Regions from separate parts of the Burkholderia crassaminum genome, predicted to be linked through region 1. Evidence: predicted binding sites of a transcription regulator. Region 1 holds the regulator's gene; each other region holds the start of a gene.

Region 1 (4,095 bases):
GGACGTGTGCCGGCAACCGCGCGATGCAGGAGCGAACGATTCCGCGCGGCGACACCGGCGGTGTCATTCATGCGGTGAATCGCACCGACGCAGATGCGTTGATCGAGGTCATGTCGAAACGGCGCGATTGAGATTGAATGGCGATGCGGGTAAGGCATCCGCGTGACTGTCGCGCCGTGTCGATGCGATCGGCGTGTTCGGCGTGTTCGGCGTGTTCGGCGTGTTCGGCGTGTTCGGCGTGTTCGGCGTGTTCGGCGTGTTCGGCGTGTTCGGCGTGTTCGGCGTGTTCGGCGTGTTCGGCGTGTTCGGCGTGTTCGGCGTGTTCGGCGCGTGCGGTGCGTGCGGTGCGTGCGTATGCGTGTGCCAAATGCGACTCAGGCGCTCGCGCATGCCTTTCCGCCGACGATGCGGACAACGGCGGCGACCACGGCGCACGCCGTGCGTCGTGCGTCGTGCGTCGTGCGTCGTGCGTCGTGCGTCGTGCGTCGTGCGTCGTGCGTCGTGCGTCGTGCGTCGTGCGTCGTGCGTCGTGCGTCGTGCGTCGTGCGTCGTGCGTCGTGCGTCGTGCGTCGTGCGTCCCAGCATGCGCCATGTGTATGGCGTACACCGTAGAAACTGAAGCGGCACTGCCGCGCGGCACGACCGGCACCTCACTGCAAAGTCCCCGCCATTGGTTTACTCTGCCTCGCAGCATTGCGCATTGCCCAGCCTGATCGGCCATCCGGCCGACTTCGTTTCAACCCGCCACTCGGAGACACTATGTACAAGCGTATTCTGGTTGCCGTCGACGGCAGCGACACGTCCCGCCATGCGTTCGACGCCGCGCTGGCGCTCGCGAAATCGCACGGCGCCGAGCTGCAACCGTTCTACGTCGTCGAGAACGCCGCGATCTACTACAACGTGCCCGGCTACGATCCGTCCGTGCTGCGCGACCAGCTCGTCGCGCAAGGCAACGCACTCGCGAAGGATTTCACGACGCTGATGCAGGCAGCGGGCGTGAAGGGCGAGACGCGATTGAGCGAAGCGACGTCGCTCAACGACGTAGCGTCGCTGATCCTCGACGGCGCGAAAGCGTTCGGCGCCGATCTGCTCGTGCTCGGCACGCACGGCCGCCGCGGGTTCCGCCGTCTCGTGCTCGGCAGCATCGCCGAGCAATGCGTGCGCCACGCGACGCTGCCCGTGCTGCTGATCCCGGCGGCCGCCAACGTCGACGAACCGGCCGCGTAAACGGCATTCGGCATGCGCGGCCGGTCGCGACGTTTTGTCACCCGACAGCGGCAAGTTGCGGTGGGACAATGATTCCGTCGATTCAACGCCGGAGTAAACGATCATGCTGACGCCCGTCGCCACACGTCCCGCCGCCACGCCTCATGCCGGTAGCTGGGCCCCTCGCCAGGCTGCGCACTGCTCGACGTGCGCGATGCGGCACCTGTGCATGCCGCAGGGCCTGGCGCCCGAAGCGCTCAGCCGCCTCGAGTCGGTCATCTGCGCGGCGCGCCCCGTCAAGCGCGGCGAAGCGCTGTTCCGCGAAGGCGACGCATTCGACAACCTGTACGCGGTGCGCTCGGGTTCGCTGAAAACCGTCGCGACGCGCCACGACGGCCGCGAGCAGGTCACCGGCCTGCATCTGGCGGGCGAAGCGCTCGGCCTCGACGGCATCTGCGACGACACGCATCCGCGCACCGCGGTCGCACTGGAAGACAGCTCCGTCTGTGTGATTCCGTACAGCGCGCTCAAGGCGCTGTGCTCGGAAGCCGGTTCGATGCAGTTGCGCATGCACAAGCTGATGAGCGAACAGATCGTGCGCGAAACGTCGCAAACGATGCTGCTCGGTTCGCTGAATGCCGAAGAGCGCGTCGCCGCGTTCCTGCTCGACGTATCGTCGCGCTACCTGAAGCGCGGTTACTCGCCGTCGGAATTCAACCTGCGGATGACGCGCGAAGACATCGGCAGCTACCTCGGCATGACGCTCGAAACGGTCAGCCGCACGCTGTCGAAATTCCAGAAGCGCGGACTGATCGAAATGCAGGGCCGCCACGTCCAGATCGTCGATTTCGACGGCCTGCATCAAGTCTGACGTGATGCCGCACGGCGCGGATCTTGCGCGCCGCGCCGCCTGCGTCACCCGATCGGTCAATCGAGGAACAGCGCGGCACGCGCCTTCAGCGCCGCGCTGAAATCGTCGAGCCAGCCGATCGACAAACGCCAGCTCTGCCAGTAAAGGTCGATGTCGATCGTTCGCCCGCGCGACATGTCGACCAGTTCACCCGCCGCCAGTTGGCGATCGACCATCCGGTCCGGACACATCCCCCATCCCAATCCCGTCTCGCATGCGCGCAGATAGCCCGCGACGTGCGGTATCCAGTGCTGTGGCGGATCGAGATCCGCGCGCGTCACGCGCCGGATGAAACGTGCCTGCAGCCCGTCCTTCGGATTGAACATCACGCACGGCGCCCGGCGCAGCGCATCGCGCGTAATGCCCGCGCTGAAGTAGCGTTCGTAAAACGCCGGCGAGCACACCGCACGATAGCAGATCCGCCCGAGCCGCTCCGACCGGCATCCCTGGATAGGTTCGGCCTGCGCGGTCACGGCGCCCTGTACGCTGCCGTCGCGAATGCGCGAGGCCGTGTAATCCTGGTCGTCGATCACGAGGTCGAGCAACGTCTCGCGCTCCGTGCAGAACGGCCCGACCGCGTCGATGAACCACGTCGCGACGCTGTCGTCGTTGACGGCCACACGCAACGTCGGCCACGCGCTCGCGATCTGGCCCGGCAACGCCGGCATCCGGCCGCCCAGCTCGGCTTCGAGCAGTTGCACGCGCTCGGTGTGCCGGCACAGCAGCGCACCGGATGTGGTCGCGACACACGGCTGCCCGCGCTTGACGAGCACGCTGCCGACCCGCTCCTCCAGCAATTTCACACGCTGCGACACGGCCGACGGCGTGACATTCAGCTCCTTGGCCGCACGCTCGAACGAACCGTGCCGGATCACGGCCGCGAGGGCATCGAGCAACGCGTAGTCGAGCATTAGATTTCCTTAATCTGCATTAGGTGAATTAGCTTCTCTTATTTTCATGCTGACCGCAGACTAGCGCTACCCGATTCATCCGTCTACCGCTTCCACTGCTGTCATCCATCATGAACTGGCTCGCTTTTTCCCACGGCGCCGCACTCTGCGGCTCGCTCATCGTCACCATCGGCGCGCAGAACGCATTCGTGCTGCGGCAGGGCATCATGCGCTCGCATGTCGGCAAGATCGTGCTGCTGTGCGCACTGTCCGACATGATCCTGATCGGCACGGGCGTCGGCGGCGCATCGGTGCTCGTCGAACGCTATCCGACCTTCGTCCACGCGGTGCTGTATGTGGGCCTCGCGTATCTCGCGTGGTTCGGCATCAACGCGCTGCGCCGCGCGTTCAAGCCGGGCCATGAAACGCTCGACGTGCGCGGCGATGCGGTCGCCCCGCCGCCGCAGAGCGGGCTCGCCATCGTGCTGATGACGCTCGCGTTCACGTGGCTCAACCCGCACGTGTATCTCGACACGTTCCTGTTGATCGGCACGGCCGGCGCACGCGAGCCGGAAGGCGCACGGCTCGCGTTCGCGATCGGCGCGATGTCGGTCAGCGTCGTGTGGTTCCTCGGGCTCGGCTACGGTGCGCGACTGCTCGCGCCGTGGTTCCGCAAGGCCGTGGCGTGGCGCGTGCTGGACGGCGCGATCGGCAGCATGGTGCTGTTTCTCGCGGCCGTGCAGTTGCGCTGACCGGCTCACCCTCGCACGGGCGGCCGCTTGCCGCCCGTCGTCGCGTACGCTCCGGCGCAACGCCGGAGCATTCACCTTCCCGCCCTCCCGCCTGCTTCCACCCACGCGCCGTTCCGCGTCCCGCTGCGCCAGCGTCAACAAAAATCGGTTCCCGATCGAACGCAGCCACACGAAGCGCTCACGCAACGGACGCGGTGTCCGCCATGCGCATCAAGCGATCCGCTATCGCGACGGCGCGCCGCCTGCACGAATCGGAGCGATCGGCGAGAATGTCCGGCGTCCCGCGACAACGGCGTGACCGCACCACGTACCCCGTCGTCTCGCCGTGATCGCCTCG
Region 2 (4,095 bases), on a different replicon from region 1:
TCGTCGGAAACGGCTCGCCGCGGGCACGCGACGGCAACGCGTGCGGATCGTCGCCCCCGTCGTCCCCGCTGCGCCGGCGCGGCGCGATCGCGTCGAGCAGCGCCTGCTGCTCGGGCGGAATCTGGTAATCCCAGCCGAACCGGCTCAACTGCAGGCTCTGCGCAATCCGCAGCGCGGGTTCCATGAAGCGGATCGCCGCGCTCGGCGCGTAGCGCGCCTCGACGGTCTTCAGGAACAGCGACAGCCAGCGGCTGAAATGAGCCGGCTCGATCCCGTCGAGCGGCTGGTGCGCTTGCTGCACGTTGCCGCGATAGCCCTTGGTGCCGAGCACGAGGCTCGACCAGAAGGTGACCATCTTCGGCAGGTGATCGTCCCAACGGCCGGCCAGCTTCGCGTCGAACACGGGCCCGAGCAGCGGATCGGCGCGCACGCGGTCGTAGAACGCGTAGACGAGATCGCGGATGTTCTCTTCGGTCGGCTCGGTGTCGCGAGGGCGGGCCGGTGCGGTATCGGGCGAGGCGGGCAGGACGGTCATGGCAAAAAGGGCCGGGAGAGAGAGGCGGCAACGGGGCGGCGGCGCGGGCATCGTGCAGGACGCCGGCCGGATTTTGACGCAAAATAGCGTCCAACAACCCCTGACAAACGTGTAGATGTCACGCATCTTATTGCGCACGCGCCATCCCGGCAACCCGGGGCCGCGGAACAGGGCTGTCAACCGGCCCCGTGCGCATCCCGATCGGCCCGGCTCACGTAATTGGGACACGACCGATCTTTTCCGTATTCACCCATGAGACTCACCGACTACACCGACTATTCGCTGCGCGTGATGCTGTACCTTGCCGTGCGCGGCGAGGGACTCGCGACGATCCAGGAGATTTCGGACGCCTACGGCATCTCGAAGAACCATCTGATGAAAGTCGTGCAGCAGCTCGGCGAGCTGGGGTGGGTCGACACCGTTCGCGGCCGCAATGGCGGGCTGCGCCTGTTCCCCGAATCGCTGCAACTGACCGTCGGCCAGGTCGTGCGCGCGACCGAGAGCGATTTCGCGCTGGTCGGCTGCTTTTCGGCCGAGGGCGAGTCGCGCGGCTGCGTGATCGAGCCGCAATGCCGCCTGAAGGGCGTGCTGGCGGCTGCGCGCGATGCGTTCTTTGCCGAACTCGACCGTCACACGCTCGGCGAACTGGTCGAACCCGCTTCGCCGCTCGCGGCGTTGCTCGGCATTCGCCCGGTCGTGCGTGTGCATGTTGCGCCGTCGCCGGAAGACGTGCCTGCATCCGTCGAGCCGCCGTCGGCGGCCGGCTGATACGCGATCGCCGCGCGCCGCGATCCGGCGGTGGCCCGTCCCGGGGCCGCTTCGAGGATATCCATCGATTTTTGCGCTGAATCAACCCGAATTTCGCTTGAAAGCCGCATAACCATCCTCATCTTGGTGTTAATCGAAAATTGGAGGTCTCGACTAAATGAGAATCGACAAGCTCACCACCAAGTTCCAGGAAGCACTCTCTGACGCGCAAAGCCTCGCGGCTGGCCGCGACAATCAATACATCGAACCCGTTCACGTGCTGGCCGCACTGGTTGCGCAGCAGGACGGTTCCGCCCGCTCGCTGATGTCGCGCGCGGGTGTTCACATCCAGGCGCTGCAAGGCGCGCTGAACGAAGCGATCTCGCGCCTGCCGCAAGTGACGGGCACGGGCGGCGACATCCAGATCGGCCGCGAACTGGCCGGGCTGCTGAACCAGGCCGACAAGGAAGCGCAGAAGCTCAACGATACGTTCATCGCGAGCGAGATGTTCCTGCTCGCCGTGTCCGACGACAAGGGCGAAGCTGGCAAGCTCGCGCGCCAGCACGGCCTCACGCGCAAGTCGCTCGAAGCCGCGATCGCCGCGGTGCGCGGCGGCTCGCAGGTGCACAGCCAGGACGCGGAAAGCCAGCGCGAGGCACTGAAGAAGTACACGGTCGACCTGACCGAGCGCGCCCGTGCGGGCAAGCTCGATCCGGTGATCGGCCGTGACGACGAAATCCGCCGTTCGATCCAGATCCTGCAGCGCCGCACCAAGAACAACCCGGTGCTGATCGGCGAGCCGGGCGTCGGCAAGACGGCGATCGTCGAAGGGCTCGCGCAGCGGATCGTCAACGGCGAAGTGCCCGAGACGCTGAAGGGCAAGCGCGTGCTGTCGCTCGACATGGCCGCGCTGCTCGCCGGCGCGAAGTATCGCGGTGAATTCGAGGAGCGCCTGAAGGCCGTGCTCAGCGACATCGCGAAGGACGAAGGCCAGACGATCGTCTTCATCGACGAAATCCACACGATGGTCGGCGCGGGCAAGGCCGAGGGCGCGATGGATGCAGGCAACATGCTGAAGCCGGCGCTGTCGCGCGGCGAACTGCACTGCATCGGCGCGACCACGCTCGACGAATACCGCAAGTACATCGAGAAGGATGCCGCGCTCGAGCGCCGCTTCCAGAAGGTGCTCGTCGACGAGCCGAGCGTCGAGGCGACGATCGCGATCCTGCGCGGGCTGCAGGAGAAGTACGAACTGCACCACGGTGTCGACATTACCGACCCGGCGATCGTCGCCGCGGCCGAGCTGTCGCACCGCTACATCACCGATCGCTTCCTGCCCGACAAGGCCATCGACCTGATCGACGAAGCCGCTTCGAAGATCAAGATGGAAATCGATTCGAAGCCCGAAGAGATGGACAAGCTCGACCGCCGGCTGATCCAGCTGAAGATCGAGCGCGAAGCCGTGAAGAAGGAGCAGGACGAAGCGTCGCAGAAGCGCCTGCAGCTGATCGAGGAAGAGATCGACCGCCTCGGCCGCGAATATGCGGACCTGGACGAGATCTGGACCGCCGAGAAGGCCGCGGTGCAGGGCAGCGCACAGCTCAAGGAAGAGATCGAGAAGGTGCGTGCGGACATCGCGCGTCTGCAGCGTGACGGCAAGCTGGAGAAGGTCGCCGAACTGCAGTACGGCAAGCTGCCGCAACTCGAGGCGCAACTGAAGCAGGTCACGCAGGCTGAAGAGCAGGAGCAGCACAACCCGACGCGTCCGCGCCTGCTGCGCACGCAGGTCGGCGCCGAGGAAATCGCGGAAGTCGTGTCGCGTTCGACCGGGATTCCGGTGTCGCGGATGATGCAGGGCGAACGCGAGAAGCTGCTGCACATCGAGGAAAAGCTGCACGAGCGCGTGGTCGGCCAGCATGAGGCGATCAGTGCGGTGGCCGACGCGATCCGCCGTTCGCGTGCGGGTCTCGCCGATCCGAACCGTCCGTACGGCTCGTTCCTGTTCCTCGGCCCGACGGGGGTCGGCAAGACCGAGCTGTGCAAGGCGCTCGCGTCGTTCCTGTTCGATTCGGAAGAGCACCTGATCCGCATCGACATGAGCGAGTTCATGGAGAAGCACAGCGTCGCGCGGCTGATCGGCGCGCCGCCGGGCTATGTCGGTTACGAGGAAGGCGGTTACCTGACCGAAGCCGTGCGCCGCAAGCCGTACAGCGTGATCCTGCTCGACGAGATCGAGAAAGCGCATCCGGACGTGTTCAACGTGCTGCTGCAGGTGCTCGACGACGGCCGCATGACGGACGGGCAGGGGCGCACGGTCGACTTCAAGAACACGGTGATCGTGATGACGTCGAACCTCGGCTCGCAGGTGATCCAGGCGATGACGGGTGCGCCGCAGGAAGAGATCAAGGACGCGGTGTGGCTCGAGGTGAAGCAGCATTTCCGCCCCGAGTTCCTGAACCGGATCGACGACGTCGTCGTGTTCCATGCGCTCGACCGCAGCAACATCGAGTCGATCGCGAAGATCCAGCTCGCGCGCCTGCACGATCGGCTTGCGAAGCTCGACATGGCGCTCGAGGTGTCGGAAGCGGCGCTCGAACAGATCGGGAAGGTCGGTTACGATCCGCTGTTCGGTGCGCGGCCGCTGAAGCGCGCGATCCAGCAAGAGATCGAGAACCCGGTCGCGAAGCTCATCCTCGCGGGCCGCTTCGGTCCGAAGGACGTGATTCCGGTCGACATCCACGACGGCAAGTTCGTGTTCGACCGCGTCGTGCACTGATCGTCTGCCTTGGCCGCCCACCCGGTTCGCGCCGGGC
Region 3 (4,095 bases), 1.7 Mb from region 1:
CCGCACGACCGCCTGGAACACGGTGCCCGGATGCGTGAGCGGGTTGCCGAGCCGGTGGATCGTCAACCCGTCGCGCTCGTCGAGTACCCACACCTCGATCGGATCGCCCGCATAGAAATGCCAGACTTCGTCGGAACGGATCCGGTGCCATGACGAGTACGCGCCATCGCACAACAGGTAGTAGATCGCCGTCGACGCGGCGCGTGGCGCGCCGTCGGCCGGACGCACGACCGAATCGGTCGCACGGTAGGTTTCGCGGAAATAGCCGCCTTCCGGATGCGGCTGCAGGTCGAACTGGCGAATCAGGTCGGTAGCGGAAATCGGCATGGCGGATGACGTCGGTAAGGTGAGGAACCGGGCACCCGGCGCGGCGGCTCGCTTCGCTCGTCGCGAACGCGATCGCATGCCGCCGGATGCCGCTGCGTCGAACGCCGCGGCCATGCGCGCGGCGAACAAGCGGATACCGACCGATGCTGCCAGAACTGCGTGTCGGGATGCAACTGTGGCCACGCGATTGCGCCCGTGACGGTACGTCGGGCGTGCAGCCCTCGCCCGGCCCCGATGGGACAGAAGCGATAGCCGCGCTCACACGCCGAGCGTCGACCGGCGTGTCGTGCGTTTCCGCTTTCTCAGGCCATCATCCGACGAATGCGCGAGACGGTCGCCGCCCGCGACCGCCCGTGCATCAGCGTCAGCGCCTTGCTGCGTGCGTCACGCAGTCGACGGCGCGCCGGGCTCGCTGTGCCGCACCAGCAGCACGGGCCGGTCGGCCGCGCGCAGCAGCGATTCGGCGACGCTGCCGAGCAGCAGCCGGCGCAGGCCGTGCCGCCCGCTCGTGCCCATCACGATCAGGTCGGCATCGGCTTCGGCCGCCGTGCGCATCAGCACCGTGGCGACATCCTCGCCGTAGGCGTCGAGCGCGCGCACGGTGCCTGGCACATGCTCCTGGGCGAGCACCGCTTTCGCATCGTCGAGCACCGGTGTCGCGGCAGCGGTCGCAGCTGCATCGCCATCGCGCTCGGCCGCGAAGCCCGCATCGACGTCGACGAGCTGCGGCCGGTGCTCGACGACATACGCGCAGGTGACTTCGCCGCCGGACGCCGCCGCGATCCGGATCGCCTCGTTCAGCGCGAGACGCGCGCTCGGGCTGCCGTCCAGCCCGACGAAAATCCGCTTGTACATGGTCCGTCCCTCCGACCGGGCACGCATCGCGCGTTGCGCGACGACGGCCCGTTATCGCCACCCGGCCCGGTGCCGGCTGGCCTGCCGAACAGTCTGCCCCACGTGCCGACGCGCCCGTTGATGCGCGTCAAGTGCGGCCGATGCGCCCGCTGCTGCGCGCCAGTTGCCGCAATTTCTAGTGACCCCATTACAAAAAACGTGTAAATCGCGCACAATTTCATCTTGAAAATAGACGTTGCGTGCAGCCGGTGCGAGTTTTGCCTGGTTTTGCTGCGCTGCCCCCGTGCCACGGGGCGGCCCCCGACAACAGAATGGCCATCGAATGACCGCAAGTGGAACCCCGACGCGTGACGCCCGAGGGCCCACGCGCCTCCAGATCATGTTACGCCAGCCGCTCGCGGCCGGCGTTGTTGTGCTGTGCGCCGGCGCGGCGCTGTCGCTCGGCGTCGCGTTGCTCGTGCGCGAGCAATGGCAAGGCGCTGTCCATACGCGTTTCGAACGCCGCACGACGCACGTGACCGCGATGCTCCGCCACGAGCTGCAGTCCGGCGTTGCCGTGCTCGAAGGCGCGCGCGGCGCGTTCAGCCTCGTCCCGGGCATGACGCCCGAGCAATGGCGCCGGTATGCGGACCAGCTCGATCTCGACAGCGGCCGCTCGCCGGTTCGCCAGATCGGCTATGCGCCGCTGCCGCCCGCGACACGCACCGCGCTCGCCGCCGCCAAACCGATGCCGGCCGGCACACTCGCGGCCGCCGCGCTCAGCGCGCCGGCGTCGAATTCACCCGTCGTGCGCTTCGGCGCATCCGACGCGGCGCCGCTCGCGCGCGCGCTGCAGACCGGCGACATCGCGCTCGGCGTCCACCCGGCCGACGACGACACGTCCCGCGACGCCCGCACCCTCACGCTGTTCCTGCCGGTCGCGGGGTCGCCGCATGCAGCCGCCCCGCCGTCCGGCACACGCGAAGGCGCCGCCGACGGCGTGCTGTTCGCGGCGTTGAGCCCGCGGCGCCTGATCGAGCGCGCGCTCGACGCGGAACGCGGAATCGACGTGTGGATGACCGCCGGCGGCGACCGGCGTGCGATCGTCAGCGTCGAAACGACGACCGACGAGGCGTCGGCATCGCCCGACCTGATGCGGCGCACCGACGAGCTGAATTTCGGCGGCACCGTACTGACGCTCGCCTATTCCGCGGACGGCCGCCCGAGCGCGACCGGCGCGCAGCGTGCGGCCGGCACCGTGCTCGCGGCGGGGCTGATCGCGTCGATCGCGTTCGCGGTGCTCGTCCATGCGCTGCTGCGCGGCCGCACCGGCGCCGCCGATTCCGGCGCGAGCAGCCGCGGTATCCTCAACGAGGCACGGATGATGGGCATCATCCGTTCGTCGATGGAAGCGATCATCACGATCGACGAAAAACAGACGGTCGTGATCTTTAATCCGATGGCCGAGCAGGTGTTCGGCGTGTCCGCGATGGAGGCGATCGGTGCGCCGCTGTCGCGCTTCATCCCCGAACGGTTCCGCGCCGCGCACGCGAAGCACGTCGACCAGTTCGGCGTGACGGGCGTGTCCGAGCGGCAGATGGGCCGCCAGCGGGTGCTGTTCGGGCTGCGCGCGAATGGCGAGGAGTTCCCGATCGAGGCATCGATCTCGCAGATCCGCGACGCGTCTGGCAAGCTCTATACGGTGATGCTGCGCGACATCACCGAGCGGCTGCGCGCGGAGAACGCGCTGAAGCTGTCGCGCGAGGAGTTGCGCGAACTGTCGGCGAACCTGCAGAACGTGCGCGAAGAGGAAAAGACCCGCATCGCGCGCGAACTGCACGACGACCTCGGCCAGCAGCTCACCGCGCTGAAGATGGATCTGTCGGTGGTCGAGCAGCAGCTGCGCGTGCCCGGCCGCGCGCCCGACGAGGGCGTGCAGTCGCACCTGCAGGGCATGCGGCGGTTGATCGACGCGACAGTTGCCTCGGTGCGGCGCATCGCGGCCGACCTGCGGCCCGTGATGCTCGACGATCTCGGCCTCGTGCCCGCGATCGAATGGCTCGCGAACGATTTCACGAACCGCTACGGGATCGATGTCGAGCGACACATCGAAACGGGCGGCCTCACCTTCACCAGCGCAGGCGCGACCACGTTGTTCCGGATCGTCCAGGAAGCGCTGACGAACGTCGCGCGCCATGCGGATGCGACGCGCGTTGCGCTGCGGCTCGACGTCGAGGAAGGCTTCTGCGTGTTGCGCGTCGCGGACAACGGCCGCGGCTCGGCGCCCGGCGGCCCGGCCCACGAAGACAAATCGTTCGGCCTGATCGGCATTCGCGAACGCGCCCACATGCTGGGCGGCACCGTGACGATCGACACAGCGCTCGCGCGCGGTTTCTCGATTACGGTCGCATTACCGCTCGGCACAGTACAACAGGAAACGCTCATCACATGATCAAGGTGCTCATTGCCGACGACCATACGCTCGTACGCGACGGTCTGCGGCACATCCTCCAGAACGCCACCGGATTCGAGGTGGCCGGCGAAGCCTGCGACGGCCCGTCGACGATCGCGCTCGTGCGCGCCACGCCCGCCCAGGTGCTCGTGCTCGACCTGTCGATGCCGGGCCGCAACGGCGTCGAACTGATCAAGCAGATCAAGGACGAGAAGCCCGCGCTGCGCGTACTCGTGCTGACCATGCACGCCGAGCAGCAATACGCGGTGCGCGCGTTCCGCGCGGGCGCGTCGGGGTATCTGACGAAGGAAAGCGCGAGCGCCGAGCTGGTCGGCGCGGTCACGAAGGTGGCGTCGGGCGGCGTCTACGTGAGCCTGGCGATGGCCGAGCAGTTCGCGCAAAGCCTGAACGAGCCGGCCGAGACGCTGCCGCACCAGCGGCTGTCCGACCGCGAATTCGACGTGTTCCGGCGGATCGCCGCC
Region 4 (4,095 bases), on a different replicon from region 1:
TCCCGTACGTGCTGGACGTGGAGAACGAATATCTGGCGTGCGGCTATTCGGATGCGAACGGCTACACCTACTACGCGCAATCGCGCACGCCGCGCAACGTCAATCTTTACGTCGGCATGCTGGCCGGGTCGGCCGACACCGACTGGTGCGCGGGCCCGGGCGTGACCATCGCGAACAGCGTGAACGCCCCGGGCGCACCTGACCTGTACACGCAGTACCTCGGCAGCCTGGTCGCCAACGGCGACCGGATCAGCAGCGAATTGCGGCAGCAGATCGTCGCCAAGCTGCTGTCGCTCGCGATCGCCGAACGCGACGAGGGCCGCGTCACCGCCGCGCTCGATCTCGACAGGATTCCGGACGATCGCCTGAACGACCTCGGCTATCGGCTCGCCGACGCCGGCGTCGCGGTCGAGCGCGGGCTCGCGATGATCGACGCGCATCTCGCGCAATCACCGGATGATGCGTATGCGCTCGACAGCAAGGGTTGGGCGCTGTATCGCCTCGGTCGCAACAACGAAGCGCTCACGTGGTTCGACCGGTCGATCGCGATCTTCGCGAAGGACGGCGATGAGGACAAGGGCGCAAGCGAAGCCTATGCAACCGGGCTGACGCACAAGGGTGAGGTGCTGTGGAAACTGGGGCGCCAGGATGAAGCGCGCGATGCGTTCGCGCAGGCGGCGAAGATTCAGCCGAAGAACGCGGAGCTGGAAGAAACATTGAAGCGGCTGAACGCGCAGGCGAACCCGGACGGCGCGGCGTCGCCCGGTACGAGCGGCATATAATTGCACTCGACCCGGAAACGGTGATCGTCGAGACAATACCGGTCACTGCACGCACGGATCGCCGATGGCCTGCATGTAAACGTGCCCGGACGCGTTCACCATCGCATGACCATTGGCGATCCAGCGTTGTTTCGTGTTCAGCATCATCGCGAAGACGACTTGCGACTGATTGCTTCCCGCCCGGCCCATCAGCTTGCCAACGCAGTCAAGAGAATTGAATACGCGTGTCAGGCCGGCGATCGCGCTGGCACGCGTGTCGCCGTGCATCATGAAATCGCGCTGCGCAGCCGCGTAGCGAAGCATCGCCGCGCGCTGTATCGGGTCCGGGAATTGGGCGTCGATGTACTTCCGGACATCGTCGCGGATGCCATCACCCTGCGAGTCGATGCCGCCGACCGTATCGGTGAAGTCCGTCGCGTGATCGCCATAGCGGTCGGCTACCGAATGTTGCGCCGTCCTGCCGGGAGCACTCGCCGCCGACGCATCGGTCGCCGCTTGCGAACCGAAGCCGGCCGGCGGTGCCGCGGTTTCGGCCCGAGGCAATACAGGCAGCGCGGCCACGCCCATGATGACGGCAGCGGCCGCAAGGTCCCTCGTTTTCATTGTTGTCGCGCTCTCGTTGTTGTTGTCGTTCTTCGAGCACTATAGTGCCTGCACGCATTCCTTCAAGAGGAGATGCGGCCTCCCGCGTCACGCCTCGCCTTTCGCACCCGGATTGAGCATCACGACGAAGCCGGCCACGCCGACGATCAACGCGATCGCGCCGCCGCGCAGCGCCATCGCGTTGTCGAACAGCAGCCCCGTCACGGCGGCCATCATCCCCGCGAGCGAGACGAACACGGCGATCGCCGCGACGACGATCCGGGACTGGCGGCGTATCATCGCGCGCCCGCCGCGTTACGCGGCCGCAACCGCCGCTACATCGGCGTCGTCGCCGCGAATCAGCAGCACCGGGCACTTCGAGCCGCGCACGAAGCGCTCGGCGACACTGCCGAGCAGCACGCGCCGGATGCCGCGCCGCCCGTGCGTGCCGACCACCGCGAGATCGATCCCGCCGTCCTTCACGTAGCGCTGCAGGCGTTCCGCGATGTCCTCGCCGATGCTCTCGGTCTCGACGAGTTCGGCCTCGCCGTTCGCGCCGGCCAGCGCGATAATCTGTTCTGCTTCGCGCAGCACCTTGCGCCCGTCGTCGCGGATTTCCTCGACGAGCGCGTGCGGATCAAAACGGCCCGCGTAGGTGAACAGCACCGACTTGTCCACCACATACACGACACTGAGATGCGCGTCGCCGGCCAGCGCGACCTTTACCGCCTCGGCAAGCGCCTGTTTCGACGAACCGCTGCCGTCGACGGCCACCATGATCTTCTTGTACATGCGAACCTCGCTGGGGTGAATTGCCGCGCGTCTGATCGCGCGCGGCCTTGTCACCATCATCGGCGGATGGCGGGTTCGAATGTTGACCACGATCAAGCGGGCGCCCATGCCGGCTGCGACCGGCCGACGCAGGGCGCCGCGCGGGCAGCACACGCCGCCGTGCGCCGGCGCCCGGTTGCGTCATCGCGTGTGCGGCGCGCGGTACTTGTGCTTGTCGAACCCACTCGCACGCGACCATTCGCCGGCGACCGCGTCCACGGCCTGCCCCGCGAACGGCACGACCGTGTCGGGCTCGGCGCCGTGACGATAGTTCGGCCCGGTGAATTCGGGATCCGCCGCATAACCGAAGTACGCGTTGCCACTCCACACGATGTTCGCGTAGCTGCCTTGCGAGTTCTTCGTGCGGAAGATCGCGCCGCTGTCGGATGCGTTGTAGAAGCGGTTACCCGTCACCTGGAACGCGTTCGCGTAGCTGAGGTTTTCGACGATCGGCGTGACCAGCCCCGGCGTGCGGGTGATCACGACGTTGTCGCGCACGACGGAATCGGCCGAGCCCGCGGCGGACACGATCCGCCGCTTGTCGTTAAGGCTCAGGTTGTTCTCGACGATCGCGCCGGTTTCCTGCGCGACGTGGCCCAGTCCGTCCGAACCGCATCCGCAGAACAGCATCAGTCCGCCGTCGTTGTCGTGGCTGAAGTTCGCGGCCACGCGCGTGTTGCGCGTGCCGAGATCGGCGTCGAATGCCATCCCGTCGCCGGCCTCGATGTTGTTCTGCAACCTTACGCCGTTGACCTCGTTGTACTGGAACAGCGCATCGTCCGTGTTGATCGCCCATGCGCCGGCACTGTTGCCCGGCGCACGCATCCAGATGTCGTACAGGTGATTCGACTCGACCTTCGGCGCGGTTGCCGTGCGCACGATGATGCCGTCGCCGCCGACGTTGTGGATCAGGTTGTTGCGGAGTACGACACGTGTCATCGGGAAATAGTCCGACGATGCCTGCGTGGCAGGATTCGTCAGGTAGGCCGGATTGCCCTTGTACGGCGGATAGTCGCCGCACGGCGCGCCGCCCTCCCGGCACATCCACGCGGATCGGGTCGACAGCGCGACCGCGTCGACGTTGTAGATCTCGCTGTTCTCGACCGCGATGTCGTCGAAGCCGGTCCGCTTCTCCTTCGTCCCGACGACTTCGTTGTCGCGCGTCACCTCGAACAGCATCCCGCCGGTCGTCTTGTACGAGCCGACCGTATTGCCGGCGACGTCCTTCAGATAGCCGCGCACGTGATGCACGTACACGTCGTCGACGCGATAGTGGCTGCCCGTGCCGTAATCCTCGAGCCGCACATACAGCCCGAGGCGCCCGCCGGGCGTCGTCGCATCGTTGGTCAGCTCCAGCGAACGAATCTCCCAGTATTGCGTGTTGGTCAGATAGATCGCCGCACGGTTCACGGTGGGATTATCTGATTTGCACAGCGAGTAGTAGCCGCTGAACCCGCCTGGCGTCTTGTGCTGCTCGGTGATCGACTGGTCGGGGTCGGCCGTCGCATCGGTGCAACCGGCCGCGATGACGGGGCGCGGCGCCTTCGGGTCGCCGTATGCGTCGACGACGATGGGCGCACCGGCCGCGCCGGTACTGCCCGGTGCGGGCGTAAAGCTGCCGTTGCAGGTCGTGCCGCGCTTGAAGCGCACGTGCATGCCGGGCGTGAGCACGATCCGGTTCAGCGTCGCGAGATCGTGGATCGGATTCGCGGCGGAGCCGGGCGTCGCGGGCGAGCCCGTTCCGTTCGATCCGAGCGAGCAGTCGACGTGCAGCGTACCGGGTACCTCATCGGCCGCCTGTCCGGCAACGGGCGCGGCGGCAAGCTGCTGCCCGGCCGCCACGCCGTCCGCCGATTCCCCGCCGCCGCATGCTGCGAGCGCGCCGATCAGCGGCGCTGCG

The links. The regulator FNR, encoded in region 1, switches genes on or off when oxygen is low (the NO sensors DNR and NnrR bind a similar motif). The targets are predictions, from matches to a motif close to TTGATNNNNATCAA.
Region 2: a site for FNR is predicted at 1,375-1,388, ahead of clpB (ATP-dependent chaperone ClpB). Genes of this name have one in related genera too.
Region 3: a site for FNR is predicted at 1,300-1,313, ahead of ACPTTF_RS25065 (universal stress protein). Genes of this name have one in related genera too.
Region 4: a site for FNR is predicted at 2,239-2,252, ahead of ACPTTF_RS36670 (universal stress protein). Genes of this name have one in related genera too.

What each region holds. Positions count from the first base shown of each region.
Region 1 is NZ_OZ183800.1:3,504,019-3,508,113, forward strand. Features, by position in the region: gene ACPTTF_RS32830 (hypothetical protein) at 194-619, shown strand; gene ACPTTF_RS32835 (universal stress protein) at 760-1,227, shown strand; gene fnr (fumarate/nitrate reduction transcriptional regulator Fnr) at 1,331-2,077, shown strand; gene ACPTTF_RS32845 (LysR family transcriptional regulator ArgP) at 2,134-3,027, opposite strand; gene ACPTTF_RS32850 (LysE/ArgO family amino acid transporter) at 3,138-3,758, shown strand.
Region 2 is NZ_OZ183799.1:2,185,598-2,189,692, reverse strand. Features, by position in the region: gene ACPTTF_RS10065 (group III truncated hemoglobin) at 1-535, opposite strand, end outside; gene ACPTTF_RS10060 (Rrf2 family transcriptional regulator) at 788-1,303, shown strand; gene clpB (ATP-dependent chaperone ClpB) at 1,461-4,058, shown strand.
Region 3 is NZ_OZ183800.1:1,797,028-1,801,122, forward strand. Features, by position in the region: gene ACPTTF_RS25060 (cupin domain-containing protein) at 1-327, opposite strand, end outside; gene ACPTTF_RS25065 (universal stress protein) at 712-1,182, opposite strand; gene ACPTTF_RS25070 (PAS domain S-box protein) at 1,505-3,613, shown strand; gene ACPTTF_RS25075 (response regulator) at 3,610-4,095, shown strand, end outside.
Region 4 is NZ_OZ183801.1:759,616-763,710, forward strand. Features, by position in the region: gene ACPTTF_RS36655 (hypothetical protein) at 1-782, shown strand, start outside; gene ACPTTF_RS36660 (hypothetical protein) at 825-1,385, opposite strand; gene ACPTTF_RS36665 (DUF2964 family protein) at 1,473-1,664, opposite strand; gene ACPTTF_RS36670 (universal stress protein) at 1,680-2,156, opposite strand; gene ACPTTF_RS36675 (hypothetical protein) at 2,337-4,095, opposite strand, start outside.